Regions from separate parts of the Erwinia sp. AC075 genome, predicted to be linked through region 2. Evidence: predicted binding sites of a transcription regulator. Region 2 holds the regulator's gene; each other region holds the start of a gene.

Region 1 (6,570 bases), 2.2 Mb from region 2:
GCCCGCGCGTTGCTGGCTGACCTGATGCTGCGCGTTTATGGCCTTTCACAGCTGCCGGAAATGACGCTAAGCGCATGTGGCCGCCCGGTGTTTGCCGACCCCGATCTTCCTGACTTCAGCCTGGCCTATGCCGGTAACATTATTGGCGTCCTGCTGGCAGAAGATGGCGGTCATGCCGGGCTGGGCATTGAAATTGTCCGTGCGCACAGCAGGCAAACGCAGGAGCAGTATCTGCAAGGCCTCTCTTCCGGTGAACGCGCCTGGATTAATGCGCAAACCGACCCCAGCGAAGCCGCTATCCAGCTGTGGGCAATGCGTAAAAGCCTGATGAAGCTGACCGGGGTGAAAGAAGGCAGCAGCGAGTCATTGCGGCTGCATCCCGCCTCTGGCCGCTTACGCTCGCTGGAGTATCCCGATATTCAGGCGGTTTCCGACGTGGAACCCTTATTGATCTGGTCCTGTGCGTTGTCACCCGGCAACGAGCGTTTGCATCTTTGGGAGTCTGACGAAGAGAAGAACTGGACGCGACTGCAGGATATTCAGGTCAACAAACCGGCGATGGGCCAACGCATGCTGCGTCTGACCAGCCTGCCAGCAGAGAAAGTGTTTCAGGGATAGGCACGGGAAACGCGGCGAACGCCGGCGTTGAGAAAGCCACAGGCCAGCCGGAGCTGGCCTGCTTAACGCGATTAATGCGCGTCGATAAACACGATTTTCAGCACAAACAGCAGCGCGACAACCACCACGCAGGGGCTGATTTCACGCCAGCGACCGGTGCCAAACTTCATCACGCAGTAAGAGATAAAGCCTAACGCAATCCCTTCGGTAATGGAGAAGCTGAAGGGCATCATCACCGCCGTGACGAAGGCCGGAACGGCTTCGGTCAGGTCATCCCACTTCACGCGCGCCAGGCTTGAGCTCATCAGCACGCCAACATAAATCAGCGCACCCGCCGCCGCATAGGCTGGAACCATGCCCGCCAGCGGTGACAGGAACATCACCAGCAGGAACAGGATCCCGGTCACCACCGCCATTAACCCGGTACGGCCCCCGATGGAAACACCGGATGAGCTTTCGATATAGGCCGTCACGGAAGAAGTGCCGATATAAGAACCGGCCACCGAGCTGATGCTGTCAACGAACAGCGCCTGCTTCATGCGTGGGAAGGTGCCTTTCTCATCGGTCAGACCCGCTTTATCGGTGACGCCAATCAGCGTACCGGAGGAGTCGAACAGGTTAACCAGCATAAAGGAGAAGATGATGCCGGCCATGCCAACGTTCAGCGATCCGGCCAGGTCCACCTGACCGACAATCGAGGTGATGCCGGTTGGGGCGGAGAAGACGCCGCCGTATTTCACATCACCAATCGCCAGACCAATCAGCGTAGTCACCACAATCGACACCAGCACCGCGATATGAATATTGCGGGAAGCCAGAATGGCGATAATAAAGAAGCCCAGCGCACCCAGCAGCACGCTGTGTGAGGTCAGGTTACCGACCGCCACCAGCGTATCTTTGTTGGAAACGATGATGCCGGCATTTTTCAGGCCGATCATCGCAATAAACAGACCGATACCGGCGGTGATCCCCACGCGCAGGCTGGCAGGAATATTGGCAATCATCCAGTAGCGGACGCGGAAAATGGTCAGCAGCAGCAGGCCAACCGCGCCCCAGAAGATGGCGCCCATACCCACCTGCCAGGAGATGCCCATCGCACCGACCACAACGAAAGCAAAGAAGGCATTCAGGCCCATTGCCGGCGCAAGTGCCACCGGCAGGTTAGCGACCAGGCCCATCAGGATGCTGCCGAACGCGGCAATCAGACAGGTGGTGACAAACACCGCCTGGGTGTTCATGCCCGCCACACCGAGGATCTGTGGGTTCACAAAAACGATATACACCATCGTCAGGAAAGTGGTGATACCTGCAATCACTTCGGTACGGACGGTCGTGCCGTGTTCCTGCAGTTTAAAGATCCGCTGTAGTAGGCCTGGATTAGTCATTATGTGATTCCAAAACGGAGAAAAGTTGTCGACGGCTATCCTAACCTAAAATTCTGATTTTGGGAGCTAACCGACAGGTTTTTTCGCAACCGGTTGCGCCGCGTTTTACAGACGTTCACAACCACTAACTGGAATTGACATTTCTCAGTCGCAATTCAGCCGCAGGTAAGTCAAAGTGGAGCGACCGTAAAAAAACTCAGGGAGACACCGATGACTGTTGGCTGTGTATTTTTTGATTGCGACGGAACGCTGGTGGACAGTGAACTGCTTTGTACCCAGGCCTACGTGAATACCTTCGCGCAGTTTGGCGGCGACCTTTCACTGCAGGAGATGTTTGAAAAGTATAAAGGCGTCAAGCTGTACGACATTATTGCCGAGGTGTGCGCCGGGCATCATCTCAGCGTCAGCAAAGAGGAGTTCGAACCGGCGTACCGCAAAGAAGTGGCGCGGCTGTTCGATCTGGAACTGAAGCCGATCGCCGGCGCAAAAGCGCTGCTTGAGCAGATCACCGTGCCGATGTGCGTGGTATCCAACGGGACGGTGCCAAAAATGCAGCACTCGCTGGGGCTGACGGAGATGCTGCCGTGGTTTACCGATCGCCTTTACAGCGGCTATGACATTGGCAGCTGGAAACCCGATCCGGAATTGATGTACCACGCCGCCCGCGAGATGAACGTTCCCATCGGGCAGTGCATTCTTATTGATGACTCTGAAGCGGGAGCGAAGGCCGGTATTGCGGCAGGCATTCCGGTGTTTTACTTCTGCGCGGATGCGCATAATAAGCCGCTGGATCACCCTTTGGTCACCCCTTTCACCGAGATGGCCGAACTGCCTGCACTGTGGCGGGCAAAAGGCTGGAACATCACCCGCTAAGCGGCGTCAGGGGCGAATCTCTTCGCCCCTGAGCCGATCAGCCAATCGCGCCCAGCGAATCCTCCGTGCCCTGCTTTTTGGGCAGCAGGAACAGGGTGGCGAAGATATCCAGCAGGTAAATCAGCGCCAGCAGGGTAATTGCGGCGGTAAACGACAGGTGGATCACCAGCAGACCAATCACCAGTGGGCCAAAGCCGCCCACGCCACGGCCGAGGTTGAACAACACGTTCTGCGCCGTTGCCCGCACCTTCGCCGGGTAGGTGTCCGAAATCAGAGCACCGTAACCGCCAATCATCCCGTTCACAAACATCCCCATCACCGCACCGGTAAACAGCATCACGGTCGGGTCGCGCAGCTGCGCATACACGATCACCATAATCACCGCACCAAACTGGTAAAGCAGGAAAATCTTCCAGCGCGCGAAGCGGTCCGCCAGCACGCCAAACAGCCAGATGCCAAAGGTCATGCCGATCACCGTCACCGCTGTCCACAGCCCTGACTTGGTCAGTGAGAAGCCGAAATTGCTGGAAAGGTAGCTTGGCATCCAGATCATCAGGCCGTAATAGCCAAAATTCTGCACCGAGCAGAGGATGAAAATCCCCAGACTGGCTTTGGCGGTCGCGCGATCCTTGACCAGCAGCTTAAGCCTTGCTGAGAACGAAAGGCCCTGATTCACATCCACATGTTGGGTAAATCCCGCCGGTTCGCCCATGCCACGGCGGATAATAAAGGAGGCGAAAGCCGGCAGTAACCCGACCAGGAACATGCCGCGCCAGCCAATGTAGCCCAGCAGGAACGGGGTGATAAATGCCGCCAGTAACACGCCCAGCTGCCAGCCGATACCGACCCAGGCCGACGCGCGGTTACGCTTGTTGGCAGGCCAGGCTTCGGCAATCAGCGCCATGCCAATGCCGAATTCCCCGCCCAGCCCGACGCCCGCTAAGGTGCGGTAGGCCAGCAGATCCCAGTAACCCTGCGCCACCGCGCACAGGCCGGTGAACACTGAGAACATCAGGATGGTATAGGTCAGTACGCGGATGCGTCCAAAGCGATCGCTCAGGTGGCCGAAGATAATGCCGCCCAGTACCGCGCCAATCAGCGTCCAGGTCACCAGTGAGCCCGCCTGCGAAGGGCTGAGCGCCAGTGAAATTGAGATGGCGGGCAGCATAAAGCCCAGAATCAGCAGATCGAAGCCGTCCATTGCATAGCCGCTGATCGCCGCCAGCATGGCCTTGCCCGGAGTAGCGCCCTTTACGGGCGTCTTTGAAATCATGAGTGTTCCCTGCCAGAAATAAAGTGCGGCAAGTATAAGTAGGCAGGCGGTCACATTCCAGACGAAAAGTCGCCGGCAGGATCAACGGGCCGGACTCAGCCGGCCAGTGGAGAACATCAGGTGGGGGAATTACTGCCTTCGTCGTCGCCGGTTAACAGCTTATCGAGCTCGTCACCGCCAACGTGGCGGAAATCCTGCCCTTTAACGAAGTAGAAGATGATTTCGCAGATATTCTGACAACGATCGCCGATACGCTCGATGGCGCGGGCGCAGAATAACGCGGTCAGCACGCTGGGAATGGTGCGCGGATCTTCCATCATATAGGTCATCAGCTGACGCACGATGCCCTCATACTCCTGATCGACCTTCTTGTCTTCACGGTAGATCTCAATCGCCGCGCCCAGATCCATCCGCGCAAAGGCATCCAGCACATCATGCAGCATCTGAATGGTGTGGTGACCCAGTGACTCCAGGCTGACCAACAGCGGCTTGTGATGCTGACCGAACTTCTCCAGCGCGGTGCGGCTGATCTTCTCGGCCACATCACCAATGCGTTCCAGCTCGGAGATGGTTTTGATGATCGCCATCACCAGACGCAGATCGCTGGCGGTGGGCTGACGTTTGGCGATGATGCGCACGCAGGCTTCATCAATCGACACTTCCATCATGTTGACCTTCTGGTCACCATCAATCACCTGCTTCGCCAGCTCGCCATCCTGGTTGTGCATCGCTTTGATGGCGTCCATCAGTTGCTGCTCAACCATGCCGCCCATGGTCATCACCTGGGTACGGATATGCTCCAGCTCGGCGTTAAACTGCCCGGAGATATGTTTATTCAGATTCAGGTTATCCATCGTACTCTCCAGTCAACTCAACCGTAACGGCCGGTAATGTAGTCTTCAGTTTGTTTCTGATGCGGCTTGGTAAACAGCGTGTCAGTATCGCTGAATTCAATCAGTTCGCCCAGATACATAAAGGCCGTGTGATCGGAACAGCGTGCAGCCTGCTGCATGTTGTGCGTCACGATAACCACGGTGTAATCCTGCTTTAATTCGGTGATCAGCTCTTCAATGCGGCCGGTCGAGATCGGATCCAGCGCCGAGCAGGGTTCATCCAGCAGCAGCACCTCCGGGCGAATGGCAATGCCCCGCGCGATGCACAGACGCTGTTGCTGACCACCCGACAGGCTGTAGCCACTCTGGTGCAGCTTGTCTTTGGTTTCTGTCCACAGCGCGGCCTTGGTCAGCGCCCACTGTACGCGCTCATCCATATCCGCGCGGGACAATTTTTCAAACAGGCGCACGCCAAAGGCGATGTTGTCATAAATCGACATCGGGAACGGCGTCGGCTTCTGGAACACCATTCCGACCCGGGCACGCAGCAGCGCGATATCCTGGCTGGCGGTGAGAATGTTTTCGCCATCCAGCATGATCTCGCCTTCTGCCCGCTGTTCCGGGTAGAGCGAGAACATCTTGTTAAAGGTACGCAGCAGGGTGGACTTGCCACAGCCTGACGGGCCGATAAACGCCGTGACCTGGTTTTTCGCGATATCCAGATTGATGTTTTTCAGCGCATGAAATTTCCCGTAGTAGAAGTTCAAATCACGAACCTGAATCATCTTACTTGAGGTGTTGTCAGCCATTCTCTTTCTCGCTTATTCACGCCGCCGCAGCCGCGCTTAAGTAATTAATGTTTGCCCTTGGCAAAAACGACGCGCGCCAGGATGTTCAGCAACAGCACGCAGAGGGTAATCAGCAGCACGCCCGCCCAGGCCAGACTCTGCCATTCGGCAAACGGGCTCATGGCGAATTTAAAGATGGTCACCGGCAGGTTGGCCAGCGGCTGCATCATGTCAGTACTCCAGAACTGGTTGGAGAGTGAGGTGAACAGCAGCGGTGCCGTTTCGCCCGCAATACGGGCAATCGCCAACAGTACGCCGGTCAGAATGCCGGAAACGGAGGCTTTCAGGGTGATCGCCGAGATCATCTTCCACTTCGGCGTGCCCAGCGCGTACGCCGCTTCACGCAGGCTGTCAGGCACCAGTCGCAGCATGTTTTCCGTGGTGCGGATAACAATCGGGATCTGCAGCAGTGCCAGTGCAACCACACCTGCCCAGCCAGAGAAGTGCTGCATCTTAGCCACAACCAGCGTGTAGACAAACAGACCGACCACAATCGAAGGAGCAGACAGCAGGATGTCGTTAATAAAACGGATCACCTCGGCCAGCCAGGATTTGCGGCCATATTCGGCGAGATAAACCCCGGCCATAATGCCCAGCGGCGTGCCGATCACCGTGGACCATAAGATTAACAGTCCGCTACCGGCGATGGCGTTGGCCAGGCCGCCACCGGCGGTATTTGGCGGCGGCGTATTCTCGGTAAACAGCGACAGCGTCATGCCATCCACGCCACGAGTGACGGT
Region 2 (6,570 bases):
CAGGACTCAAAAAATTGCGACGAACTTGTTATTTTGTGTTGCCTGAAATGAGTATATGCTCACGCCAGGCAATATTCAATTGTTTATTGTTAGGGTGCTAACCAATTGGAATCAAGCTGTTAGCGACCGCTGTGCGCGTCCGCCAGAGCGAGCTTTTCCGCCTTCGCCCGTTGTAAAATATAGCCGATTCCTGCCAGAACAACAGTCGAGATCATCACCAGCGAGGTGGTGAACAGCGAAGTGCTGATAAATGTGGAAACAATCAGACTGGCGATGCAGCACAAACCCAGTTGCAGCGTGTTCTGCAGGGCAGCGGCTTTACCACTCGATTGCGGGAAAGGTAAGAGGGCATTCGACACGACAATCGGATAAATCGCACCGTTTGCTAACGCCATACCGCAGAACGGCAGCAATAACGCCACCATAGACGGATCTTCAATCTGCGCGGCGATAAAAAAAGCCACAATGCTGAGTGAATAGATTGCCAGTAACCAGGGCAGCAGGGAGCGGCCTTCAGTGTGTTTCAGCAACGTGCGGCAGCCGAAGCCGCCAATCAAAAAGGCCAGCGTCTGAGGCACGTAGCTCAGCCCAATGTCACCGGGAGACATGCCAAGATTGCCAAGAATGAAGGGCGAACCGGTCAGCCAGGCAAAGAAGCTGGCTGAACAGGCGGCATAAATCAGCACGTTACCGCTGTAAACCGGCGATTTTAACAGGCTGAAAAAGCCCATTTTCTTCACGCCATCCACCACCGGCTTCTTCACCGTTGGCGCGAGGAACAAGGTGGAAATCAGCAGCACCACCGCGACCAGCAGAAGCGCGACAAAAATGGCGCGCCAGCTGAAATGGTTGAGTAACCAGGCGCCCAGTAACGGCGCGAGCGCAGGCGAGAGTGCCACTAACGGCATGATGGAGGCGAATACGCGATTTGCCTGGCTGGCGGAATAGCGGTCGACAACCAGTGCCTGCCAGCTGACGGCAGCGGCACAAATCCCCACCGCTTGCACAAAGCGCAACGCCAGCAGGGCAGCAGCAGAATCTACCCACCACATCGCGCCACAACTGACGGCGAACAGACTCAGACCCATCAACAGCACAGGCTTACGGCCAATACGATCCGACAACGGACCCCAAAACAGCTGGGCGATGGCAAAACCCGCCAGGAACAGGCTGAGGCTGGCGCTGATGATCCCGGCATCGGTTTGCAGGTCTTGTTGCATGGCACCAAAGGCAGGCAGGTACATATCGGTAGCGAGGAAACCTGCCACGCTTAACAGCGCCAGGTAAACAATAAATCCTTTCGAAGGCATTCTTTTGCTCTTTATTTGTGATGAACGAAACGCCGCAGAGTGTAATCGCGTGCCATACAGCTTGTGAAACGGTAATATTTGCAGGTTGCGTTCAAAAATATTGCAGGCAGATTATGTGGTCAGAACATTCCCTTGAAGTGGTTGATGCAGTTGCCCGCAGCGGCAGTTTTACCGCTGCCGCCGCAGAGCTCCATCGCGTACCCTCAGCCATCAGTTATACCGTGCGGCAGCTGGAGGAATGGCTTGCCGTGCCGTTGTTTGAGCGTCGCCACCGTGATGTGGTGCTGACCGATGCGGGACGGGTATTTATCCAGGAGGGCCGCAGTGTCATCAAAAAAATGCTAGCCACCCGACGGCAGTGCCAACAGGTCGCTAACGGCTGGCGAGGGCAAATTAATATCGCCGTCGATCGCATCGTTAAATCTCAGCGCACCCGACAGCTGGTAGTCGACTTTTATCGGCACTTTCCGGATATGGAACTGCATCTGTCAGCAGAAGTATTTAACGGCGTCTGGGATGCGTTGGCCGATGGGCGGGTGGATGTTGCCATCGGCGCGACACAGGCTATCCCGGTAGGTGGCCGCTTCGCCTTCCGCAATATGGGCGCGCTCAACTGGCGCTGTGTGGTCGCCGCGGATCATCCGCTGGCACGTCAGCACGCAGAAACCAGTGAAGAGGCCATTGGCGAATGGCCTTCACTGGTGCTGGAAGATACCTCAAGAGCCTTGCCGAAACGCACCACATGGACGCTGGATAATCAGCGGCGGTTGGTGGTGCCAGACTGGGAAAGCGCGTTTGACTGCCTGCTGGCGGGCTTGTGCGTGGGGATGGTGCCGGGCCATCTGGCGCAACCGCTGCTGCAAAAGGGCGCTTTGCATGAACTGACGCTGGAAGGCGGATTTCCGGACAGTCCGTGCTGCGTGAGCTGGTCTGAGCAGCAGGCTTCACCGGCGCTGAGCTGGTTGCTGGATTATCTGGGTGACAGTGACACGCTGAACAGTGAATGGCTGAAGGAAGAGCCCTGAGTCAACATAGTGTGCCGAGGGAGAATTCGCCCTCAGCACTGAGCGGGACTAGCGGCGATAGTCCAGGAAGGGACCATCGGCAACCGAACGGCGTTCGATCAACGTAGGATGTACTTCAATCGTCTGCGGTTCTTCACGCTTGCTGGTGATACGATCTAACAGCATATCGAAGGCGGTTTCGCCCAGCTGTTCTTTTGGCTGGTGAACCGTGGTCAGGGCCGGTGTGAAGTAACGGGCGTTGCGTACGTTATCGTACCCGATCACCGATATATCCTGCGGAACGCGCAGGCCCATCTCATCAGCCGCACAAATTGCGCCCATCGCCATCACATCGCCACCGCAGAACACCGCCGTTGGACGCTGCTTCTGCGAGAGGATTTGCTGCATCGCCTGGTGACCTGATTCAGGTTCGAAATTGCCCTGAACCAGCCACTCGTCACGCAAGGTAATCCCCGCTTCAGACAATGCTTTCATAAATCCGGCAAGACGGCCACCGCCGGTGTTACGCTCCATCTGACCGGGTATGACACCAATATCTCGATGCCCACGGTCGATCAGATAACGGCCAGCCAGATAACCGCCTTCAAAGGCGTTGTCTTCTACCGTATCGGTAAAGTCACCGCGCGATTTGCCCCAGTCCATCACCACCATAGGAATATTGCGGTTATCTTCTAGCATGGTGATCAGCTCGTCCGGGTATTCGGAACACATCACCAGCAGGCCATCCACGCGTTTCTGCGCCATCATCGACAGATAGGCCTGCTGCTTGGCAAGATCATTGTGGGCGTTACCGAGGATCAGCGTGTAGCCTTTGGCAAAACAGCGGTTTTCAATGGCTTCAATAATTTCGGCGAAATAGGGCGCCTCGCTCGAAGTAGCCAGCAGCCCGATGGTTTTGGTGTGATTCACCTTCAGACTACGGGCAACCGCGCTGGGTGAATAGTGGAGCGCCTTAATGGCGGCCCACACGGCTTCCCGCGTTTCTTCTGCAACGAAACGGGTCTTGTTGATGACGTGGGAGACGGTGGTGGTGGACACCCCGGCTTGCTTTGCCACATCTTTAATTGTTGCCATGAAATAACTACTCCTGCGCCTATCTTAACTGTTTGATAAGCCTGTTGTTAATCGTTTGCCTGGTGAGATCGAAAACCTGACGTCTGAAGTCGTTTTTTAGTTGCTGTCCGGAGTCGTCAGGAAGGAAAAAGCGCTGATTAAAGACCGCTAAACACCTTAAGGTGCGGGCCGTTGCGCAACAAAAAAAGAATTCTAACAAGGCTTGGCAGAGAAAACGAGATTTTTACCGTCAAGTATGGGAAAATTGATGGCATCATAAACTGTAGGGCTATTTAGGATTAAAAATGGATACCGATCTGAAGTTCTCTTTACTGACCACGGTTTGCGCACTGTTGATGATTATGGCGTTTAGCTTCACCGCGATTATGCATTAAGTGCAAACAGGGCCGGTCTGACGATCGGCTCTGAGTATTTCCGCTATCGAATGGTTTTTGGCGTCATCATCCGGCGGGCACCAATATAGTGGCGCTGCCAGTAATCATCTGCCAGAGCGCTGACCTGAATATCCTTGCCAGTACGTGGCGACTGAATAAACTTCCCACCACCCAGATACACGCCAACATGATCTGCCGTCTCGCGCCCGTTAATGCGGAAGAAGACTAAATCGCCTTTCTCCAGCTCATCACGCTTTATCGAAGCCGCATCATGCAGGTGATACATCTCATTCGCCGTGCGCGGGATTTTAAACTTCACTAAATCCTTGTAGGCATACCACACCAGGCCGCTGCAATCGAAGCCGGTTTTAGGCGACGTTCCGCCCCATTGGTAAGGTTTACCCAGCTGGCCCATCAGTTTGGTCATCGCGGTTTCACGGGCTTTTTGATAGCGGGCGCGGTGAGCTTTACTTAACTTTAATGGCGCAGAAACAGAGTCTGACGTCAGCTCTTCAGCAGTATCGACAACCTTGCCACGATGGCGGCCATAGCGTTTTTTTCCGGCGTTTAAGGTGGTTTTCTTTTTGTATTTGCTGGAGTGCAACGGGGCAGTCTGAACAGAGGCGGTTTGCAGCGAAGGTTTCTTTTTAAGCTTCAACTTTTGTACTGAGGTTAAGCGAGATTTTTTGCTGGTGGATTCTTTAACTTTTTTGGTGCTGTTGGCTTTAACCGGTCGGCGTTTACGTCGCTCATCCTCTCGGGCAGGCGTGCCGCTATCTGCCTTATGATGATTTGCATTAATAGGGGCATGTGGCGATGCGTGCGCCATATTGAAAAACAGCTGGGCAAAGGCCAGCATGAAGAGCGTGATAAGTAAACGCATCGTTACCATTAACAGTTTGTGCTACGACCAGAGGCCACAGCTTGCCAGAAACAGGGAGTTCTGCCTTTCAGCAGCGTCATTTTGCAATTCTAATCTAACTCATTAACAAAAGGTAAGGTCTTTTTTGTTTCAATGATACAGAGCAAGTAAAAACTGTAAAAATTAGCCAAATCAGCTGTTTATCTGCGCAAAACCTGTGCTTTTCTCATGCATTAATCCAGCGAAAGCAATAGGAAAATGTTATTTTAACGCTATCGCCTGCACGCTGGCGGCTCTGAGGGCGTGCCCAACTGTTAAAAAATGTCGTTTTCATCGGGCCCGCACAGTCGCTACAATAAATAGACACGAAGTATCCGATTAAGGAAGCCATTTATGAGTACTATTGAAAAAATTGAGCGCCAGATAGCAGAAAACCCGATTCTGCTGTACATGAAAGGCTCACCAAAACTGCCAAGCTGTGGCTTCTCTGCCCAGGCCGTTCAGGCACTTTCAGCCTGTGGCGAGCGTTTTGCCTACGTTGATATTCTGCTGAACCCAGAAATTCGTGCTGAGCTGCCTAAATACGCCAACTGGCCAACCTTCCCACAACTGTGGATTGACGGTGAACTGGTCGGCGGTTGCGACATCATTATTCAGATGTACCAGCAGGGTGAACTGCAGCAGCTGATTAAAGATACCGCGCAAAAATACCCTTCTGACGCCGCTGAATAAGCCCGTCAGAAGCAGAAAAGGCAGGCGTGATGAGCGCCTGCCTTTTTTTATGCTTATTTTTGCTGCTGCAGAAAAGCGTTAAGCAGATCGGTGAAATCTCCGCCTTGTTGCTGATCCTCAGCCATCTGACGGCAGAAGGTGGCAAGGGCGTGAAAAAGCGGCTCGTCGGGCAATTCGCGGCCATTTAACGTCGCAATCTCTTCCATTTCTGGCGCCCAGCGCCAGGCCTTGCTGTACATATCCGGAATAGCCTTGCGCAAACGCGCCAGCAGTGCCGGCTGGCTCGCCTCCATTTCCTCAAGCAGTGCTCCGGCAGCGCCCACCCGACTGGCGTTAATCAGCATCAGCGCAGACAGCAAGGTGATGCCTTTATTGATCCCGGCGTAGGACATTTTTAACGCCGACGCCGCGCCAGTCTGCGCCTGCATGATTTTGACCCGCAATCCGAACCTCTCCAGTTCCGCCAGAGAGTCAGCCCGATCGCCCGCAAACCAAAATTGCGGACTTTCATCTTCAGGGGACGCCGGCGGCAGACCGATAATCGCGCCATCGACAAACCCCGCGCGGGTAGGCGCAATCGTTGCGGCAACCCGTTTCAGGGTATCTTCACCGATGGCATTGCAGTCGACATAAAGGGGTTTGGTCTGGGCAGCACTCAGCAGAGGAGCCAGAAACTCCGCCAGCGTCACCGCTGAGGCGGGAGGGACGATAGAGAGGATGACATCGGCGCGCATCAATTCTTCCGCACTGACCGGCGTCATCCCAGCCTGTTTAGCGCGTTCAGCTGTTGCCTGGGAACGACCTTCGATTAAGGTCAGCACTTCAAGATGATGGTGGGTGAGCAGCCCGGCAATGGCAGATCCCATGGCACCGGGCGCAACGACAGCAATTGTTTTCATTCAGCATCTCCACATTAGGTCAGCAGAGTATGGCTGAAAGTTAGCAGGCTAGCTTTCTTCTGCGATCGGCAGCGGCCAGCCACCGAGGCGTTTCCAGCGGTTTACCAGTTCACAGAACAGGTCGGCAGTCTGCACGGTATCGTACAGCGCGGAGTGTGCCTGGCTGCTGTCAAAGGCCATTCCCGCAGCGGCGCAGGCCTTGGCCAACACGGTTTGTCCCAGCACCAGTCCGCTCAGTGCCGCCGTATCGAAGGTCACGAAGGGGTGGAACGGGTTGCGCTTTAACCCTGCACG
Region 3 (6,570 bases), 1.7 Mb from region 2:
CATACTTAAACCTTACTTAGCTTTTATTTGACGCGACTTAAGTCAAATTTCCTCTTTGAGATGAATCTGACCTCTTAAAAGTTGTACAACCCGCCAATGGGTTGTAGGATTTTTCATGGTAAAAATCCTTATAACTCATTCCCTTCCATTTCCACAGGGCGGGATCTCTACACCTCAAATACAGCTCACGCCATATTCGCTAAAGCGAAATGCGGTAACGGAGCAATAAAAACAATAAAGGAGGCTTTGTGTTTTCGACTGACGCAAAACAGCGCCCGCTGACGCCTGATGACGTGGCGATCCTGAGTAGCCACTACGTGTTACGGGTCCAGCACAACCAACAGGGCCACATTACCTCTGTGGAAGCACTCCGTGCACAAGGCTAATTCTACGGCTAAAAAACCGCTGCTGACCTTACGCAAAAGTCTGCAACGCATTCATCTGGTGATCATCGTGGTGTCGCTGTTGTTCAGCGGCATCTCGCTGTCGGTGCTGTCGATGTTTGCCCTGCGCAGCTATGCGGAAAACAATCTCCAGCTGGTGGCCACCACCCTCGGCTACAGCGTGCAGCCGGCGGTGCTGGCGGGCGATGCGGATGCGGCTAACGACATCGTGCGGCAAATCGGGGCGAAGGCGGAGTTTGGCCACGCCAGAATTGTCGATGCCCGTAATCGCCTGCTGGTGAACTGGCCTCCATCCGGGGCGCAACATCATCAGGGCGCCGGGGAGCTGGTCACCCACTGGATTTTCCCGCAGCCTGCCAACGTGCCAATCGTGCACAACGGCAAGGTGATTGGACAGGTGTGGTTGAGCGGTGATGCCAGCCGGGTGCTGCATTATCTTAGCCAGGCGTTGAAGTGGCTGAGCGGCAGCCTGCTGGTGACCGCGCTGCTGGCCTCGTGCCTGTCCAACCGCATGCACGCGGGGATCCTCAGCGGGCTGCAAAATATTGCCTCAGTGGCGCACGACGTACGCCGACGGCGCGCCTTCTCGCTGCGGGTGCCGTCATCGTCGATTGCCGAGCTGAACAAGCTAAGCGGGGATTTCAACAGCCTGCTGGATGAGCTGTCAGACTGGCAGACCCATCTGCAGCGCGAAAACGACTCGCTGGCCCATCAGGCACGCCATGATGCGCTGACCGATTTGCCTAACCGGACAGCGTTTGAGCAGGCGTTGCACACGCTGATGAACAATCCGCAAACCGCCGATCGGGTGGCGGTGCTGTTTATCGATGTTGACCGCTTTAAAGAGGTGAACGATACCTATGGTCACGCTGCCGGGGACAACGTGCTGACGGAAACGGCACATCGCCTGCGTGGCAGGTTGAGGAAAGATGATTTAGTGGCGCGTCTGGGCGGTGATGAGTTTGCGGTGCTGTTGGCGGGCATCGAAAACGGTGAGCAGGCGGCCAGAATGGCTGAAAACGTCATCGAAGCGATGCGCGAGCCAATCAGGCTGACCGACGGCAAGACGGTGGCGCAATCGCTGAGTATTGGCGTGGCGCTGGCCAAAAATCACCGCACCGGCGAGGCGATGATTGCCCAGGCCGATGCGGCGATGTACCACATCAAGGAACTGGGCGGCGGCTGGTACTTCTCCCCGTCATTCTGGGGACAGGATCCGCAGGCCGCGCCAAAGATGCGTAACCGGGCCTAGTTGCAGGCCGGGCTGTTGCTGTCCTGCTGCACTTTGCCGTAAGCGGAGCTGGCAAAGTCGCTGCAGTCGAAGCTGTAGCTCACCTGGCGGGTCAGCGACTGACGGCGCATGGTGTGACGGTAGGCAGTCGGCGTCTGCGAGAACTGGCGGCGGAACACGCGGGAGAAGGTCTGCTGCGAGTCGTAACCGTACTGCATGGCAATATCAAAAACCGGGCGCTGGGTCTGACTCAGCGCTTCGGCCGCCAGCGTCAGCCGACGCTCACGAATATAGCCGCCCAACGTCTGTTTGGTGACGGTGCGGAACATCCGCTGCAAATGCCACTTCGAATAGCCCGATTTCGCGGCCACTTCATCAATCGACAGGGTTTTATCCAGGTTGGTTTCAATCCAGTCGGTAAGGGTGTGGATGATGTCGTCATGCATGCTGCTCTTCTCCCTGGCGAAATAATTTCTGGTCGTCTTCTCAATGGCTGCTGAGTATAATTCCTCAAGTTAACTTGAGGTAAAGAGCTAAGTGAAAAAAAGTCGCAACTGCCCCAACAAGCGAGAACTGACCCCAGGCGACGTAGCGCAACGCTGCGGCGTGGCGGTCTCTGCGCTGCACTTCTATGAAAGCAAAGGGTTAATCACCAGCTTCCGCAATGCCGGTAACCAGCGGCGCTATCACCGCGACGTGCTGCGCCGGGTAGCGATCGTGAAAATTGCGCAGCGCATCGGTATTCCGTTGGCCACCATTGGTGACCATCTGATGCAGCTGCCGGCGGGAAACCGCATGTCGCCGAAAGAGTGGAAGGTGCTGACCGAGAAATGGCGCGAGGAGTTGGATCGGCGCATCGAAACCTTAACCCGGCTGCGTGACGATCTGGACGGTTGCATTGGCTGCGGCTGTTTGTCGATGCAGGATTGCCCGCTGCGCAACCCGGACGACAGGCTGAGCGAGCGCGGCACCGGCGCAATCCTGCTGGAGTCTTAGCGGAAGTGAGCGGCATCAGGCTGTGGCGGAGGGTCTATACTGATAACTCTTCGTATAACACAAGGTTAGAGCATGATCACCGTTCACCATCTGAATAACTCCCGATCGCAGCGTGTGCTCTGGATGCTGGAAGAGCTGGAAGTGCCTTACCAGATCAAACGCTATCAGCGTGAGAGCACCATGCTGGCCCCGGACGCGCTGAAAAAAGTGCATCCGCTGGGTAAATCCCCGGTCATCACCGACGAAAATCGCGTGATTGCCGAATCCGGCGCGATCCTTGAATACCTCGCCGAGCGTTATGACGCAGAAAATCGCCTGAAACTAAATGATGAGGACGAGCGCCTGCAGTCTCGTTACTGGCTGCATTATGCCGAAGGGTCGTTAATGCCGCTGCTGGTGATGAAGCTGATCTTCAGCCGGATGGGCAAGCCGCCGGTGCCGTGGCTGCTGCGTCCCATTGGCAATGCCTTTGGTAAGGGCGTGCAGAAAGGCTATCTGGATAAACAGCTGGCGACCCATCGCGAATTTATCGAACAGCATCTGGCCAGCCACGCGTGGTTTGCCGGCGAGCAGTTCAGCATTGCCGACGTGCAGATGAGCTTCCCGATCCAGGCGCTGACCGCGCGAGGCGGTGCCGCCAACTCCCCGGCCATCCAGGCCTGGCTTGCGAAAGTGCAAAACCGTGCCGCCTGGCAGCGTGCCCTGCAACAGGGTGGTGAAGTGAAGCTCGACTGAATGGATTTCTGCCTGAAATGCCCCTGCGTTTCAGGTTGCTGCAAATATAGGTGCGATCAGGAGTTGATAATGCACTGATAAAGGCTGGATAATCGTTTGCCTTTAAAATAGTGCGGCTTAATGCGTGACGTAGTAAACGTTTGCCTTTTTTCCGACCGTTGCCCGGCTAACGGGTTTTCGCGGTCTGTGAACAGTGCGTCCTGGGATGGTGAAACGTTGAATCAGTCAGCTTCATGCGTCACGCATCAATAACTCATAAGAAATCTCAGGGGATTTTTCACTATGTCGACTCCTTCTCATCAGCCCGGCGGTTCGCTGGACAGCTGGTTTAACATTTCTGCGCGCGGCAGTTCGGTCCGTCAGGAAATTCTGGCGGGCCTGACCACCTTCCTTGCCATGGTTTATTCGGTGATCGTGGTGCCGTCTATGCTCGGCAAAGCCGGTTTTCCGCCGACGGCGGTCTTCGTCTCCACCTGTCTGGTAGCGGGCTTCGGATCGCTGATCATGGGCCTGTGGGCCAATCTACCGATGGCGATTGGTTGTGCAATCTCACTGACCGCCTTTACCGCCTTCAGCCTGGTATTGGGACAGCATATCAGCGTGCCGGTGGCGCTGGGTGCGGTGTTCCTGATGGGGATCCTGTTCACCATCATCTCCGCTACCGGCATCCGTTCGTGGATCCTGCGTAATCTGCCGATGGGCGTGGCGCACGGCACGGGCGTTGGGATTGGCCTGTTCCTGCTGCTGATCGCCGCGGACGGCGTTGGCCTGGTGGTCAAAAACCCTGCGCCGGGCTTGCCTGTGGCGCTCGGTGATTTCGCCTCGTTCCCGGTGATGATGTCGATGGTTGGCCTGGCGGCAATTTTCGGTCTGGAAAAGCTACGCGTGCCGGGCGGCATTCTGCTGACCATTATCGCCATTTCCATTCTCGGGCTGATTTTTGATCCGGCGGTGAAGTACCAGGGGCTGTTTGCCATGCCAAGCCTGAATGATGCCAATGGTCATTCGCTGGTGTTCAGCCTGGACATTCTGGGTGCGCTGAAGCCTGCGGTACTGCCAAGCGTGCTGGCGCTGGTGATGACTGCGGTGTTCGACGCCACCGGCACCATCCGTGCCGTTGCCGGGCAGGCTAACCTGCTGGACAAAGACAATCAGATCATCAACGGCGGCAAGGCACTGACCACCGACTCGGTCAGCAGCATCTTCGCCGGTCTGGTGGGCGCATCGCCTGCGGCGGTGTATATCGAATCGGCGGCCGGAACGGCGGCGGGCGGCAAAACCGGCCTGACGGCAATCGTCGTCGGCCTGCTGTTCCTGGTGATCCTGTTCCTGTCGCCGCTGGCCTATCTGGTGCCGGGTTATGCCACGGCACCGGCGCTGATGTATGTCGGCCTGCTGATGTTGAGCAACGTATCAAAAATCAATTTTGACGATTTTGTTGATGCGATGTCCGGCCTGCTGGCCGCGGTGTTTATCGTGCTGACCTGTAATATCGTGACCGGCATCATGCTGGGCTTCGGTTCACTGGTGATTGGCCGTATTTTTGCGGGCGAATGGCGCAAGCTGAACGCTGGCACGGTGATTATCGCGGTGGCGCTGGTGGCATTCTATGCCGGCGGCTGGGCGATCTAAACCGTCAGGGGCCGCCCGTCGGCCCCTGATTTTAGCCTTTAAATGCATTAATCCCCCGATAGCGCACTTCCTGTTTTTAAACCCACCGCATTTTTGTTTTACTATTCTCTCAGGTCGATCGTTCCGACTGGCATTTGTGTATTTCGCAGGAAGACAGATAAGGACAACATGGAAATCTTCTTTACCATCCTCATTTTGACGCTGATGGTGTCGCTCTCAGGCGTCGCTGCCCGCATCATTCCGTTTCAAATCCCGCTGCCGCTGGTGCAGATCGCCATGGGTGCCTTGCTCGCCTGGCCGACGTTTGGTTTGCACGTCGACTTCGATCCCGAGCTGTTCCTGGTGCTGTTTATCCCGCCGCTGCTGTTTGCCGATGGCTGGAAAACCCCGACCAGTGAGTTTCTGAACCACGGCCGCGAAATTATCGGGCTGGCGCTGGTGCTGGTGTTGATCACCGTGGTCGGGATTGGCTATCTGATTTACTGGCTGGTGCCGGGCATTCCTTTGCTGGCGGCCTTTGCGCTGGCAGCGGTGCTGTCACCGACCGATGCCGTGGCGTTGTCCGGCATTGTCGGGGAAGGGCGCATCCCGAAGAAAATCATGGCGATTTTGCAGGGCGAGGCGTTGATGAACGATGCCTCTGGCCTGGTGTCGCTGAAGTTTGCCGTCGCGGTCGCGATGGGCACCATGGTGTTTACCGTCTCCGGGGCCACCATCGAGTTCCTGAAGGTCGCCATTGGCGGGCTGTTAGCCGGTATCGCCATCTGCTGGCTGTACGGTAAATCGCTGCGTCTGCTCAGCCGCTGGAGCGGTGATGACCCGGCGACGCAAACCGTGCTGCTGTTGCTGTTGCCGTTTGCCTCTTACCTGATCGCCGAACATATCGGCGTGTCCGGGATCCTGGCGGCGGTGGCGGCGGGGATGACCATTTCCCGTTCCGGCATTATCCGTCAGGCACCGCTGGCGATGCGTCTGCGTGCTAACAGCGTCTGGCAGATGCTGGAATTCGTGTTTAACGGCATGGTGTTCCTGATGTTGGGCCTGCAGCTACCGGACATCCTCACCAACTCGATGAATCTGGCTGAAGCCGATCCTAACGTCGATTTCTGGATGCTGGCGCTGTCGGTGGTGCTGATTTACGCCGCGCTGATGATCGTGCGCTTTAGCTGGTTGTGGGCGATGCAGCAGATCAGCAAGCGCCTGCTGAAGAAGAAGCCGATGGAGTTTACCAGTTACTCAACGCGTGAGCTGCTGATTGCCTCGTTTGCCGGCGTGCGCGGAGCGATCACTCTGGCCGGTGTGCTGTCGATTCCGCTGTTCCTGACCAATGGCGATGCCTTCCCGGCACGTTACGAGCTGGTGTTCCTGGCGACGGGCGTGATTCTGTTCTCGCTGCTGGTGGGTGTGATTCTGCTGCCATTATTGCTGCGTGGCATTGAAGGGATGGATAAAACCGCCCATCGTCATGAAGTGCAGATGGCGCGGGCAGTGATGGCCGGCACGGCGATTGAAAGTCTGCACAAGATGGAAGAGCGTCTGGCCGCCGATACCGAAGAGAACATCGATCCGGAG

What was found. The regulator PurR, encoded in region 2, represses purine synthesis genes. The targets are predictions, from matches to a motif close to CANGCAAACGTTTGCNTG.
Region 1: the regulator PurR is predicted to act here: its motif matches at 2,086-2,103, upstream of AC0IXH_RS17770 (NCS2 family permease).
Region 3: the regulator PurR is predicted to act here: its motif matches at 3,496-3,513, upstream of AC0IXH_RS15870 (NCS2 family permease).

Annotation. Positions count from the first base shown of each region.
Region 1 covers NZ_CEEDEU010000001.1:3,779,222-3,785,791, reverse strand. Annotated here, with positions in the region: gene AC0IXH_RS17775 (4'-phosphopantetheinyl transferase family protein) at 1-618, shown strand, start outside; gene AC0IXH_RS17770 (NCS2 family permease) at 690-2,003, opposite strand; gene yieH (6-phosphogluconate phosphatase) at 2,214-2,876, shown strand; gene AC0IXH_RS17760 (MFS transporter) at 2,914-4,149, opposite strand; gene phoU (phosphate signaling complex protein PhoU) at 4,266-5,003, opposite strand; gene pstB (phosphate ABC transporter ATP-binding protein PstB) at 5,021-5,791, opposite strand; gene pstA (phosphate ABC transporter permease PstA) at 5,836-6,570, opposite strand, start outside.
Region 2 covers NZ_CEEDEU010000001.1:1,617,820-1,624,389, reverse strand. Annotated here, with positions in the region: gene punC (purine nucleoside transporter PunC) at 120-1,310, opposite strand; gene punR (DNA-binding transcriptional activator PunR) at 1,424-2,335, shown strand; gene purR (HTH-type transcriptional repressor PurR) at 2,384-3,409, opposite strand; gene cydH (cytochrome bd-I oxidase subunit CydH) at 3,694-3,783, shown strand; gene AC0IXH_RS07575 (C40 family peptidase) at 3,827-4,666, opposite strand; gene AC0IXH_RS07570 (Grx4 family monothiol glutaredoxin) at 5,039-5,377, shown strand; gene AC0IXH_RS07565 (NAD(P)-dependent oxidoreductase) at 5,431-6,276, opposite strand; gene rnt (ribonuclease T) at 6,325-6,570, opposite strand, start outside.
Region 3 covers NZ_CEEDEU010000001.1:3,365,100-3,371,669, reverse strand. Annotated here, with positions in the region: gene AC0IXH_RS15895 (hypothetical protein) at 249-386, shown strand; gene dgcN (diguanylate cyclase DgcN/YfiN) at 373-1,656, shown strand; gene soxS (superoxide response transcriptional regulator SoxS) at 1,653-2,081, opposite strand; gene soxR (redox-sensitive transcriptional activator SoxR) at 2,173-2,631, shown strand; gene AC0IXH_RS15875 (glutathione S-transferase family protein) at 2,704-3,366, shown strand; gene AC0IXH_RS15870 (NCS2 family permease) at 3,649-4,998, shown strand; gene AC0IXH_RS15865 (Na+/H+ antiporter) at 5,167-6,570, shown strand, end outside.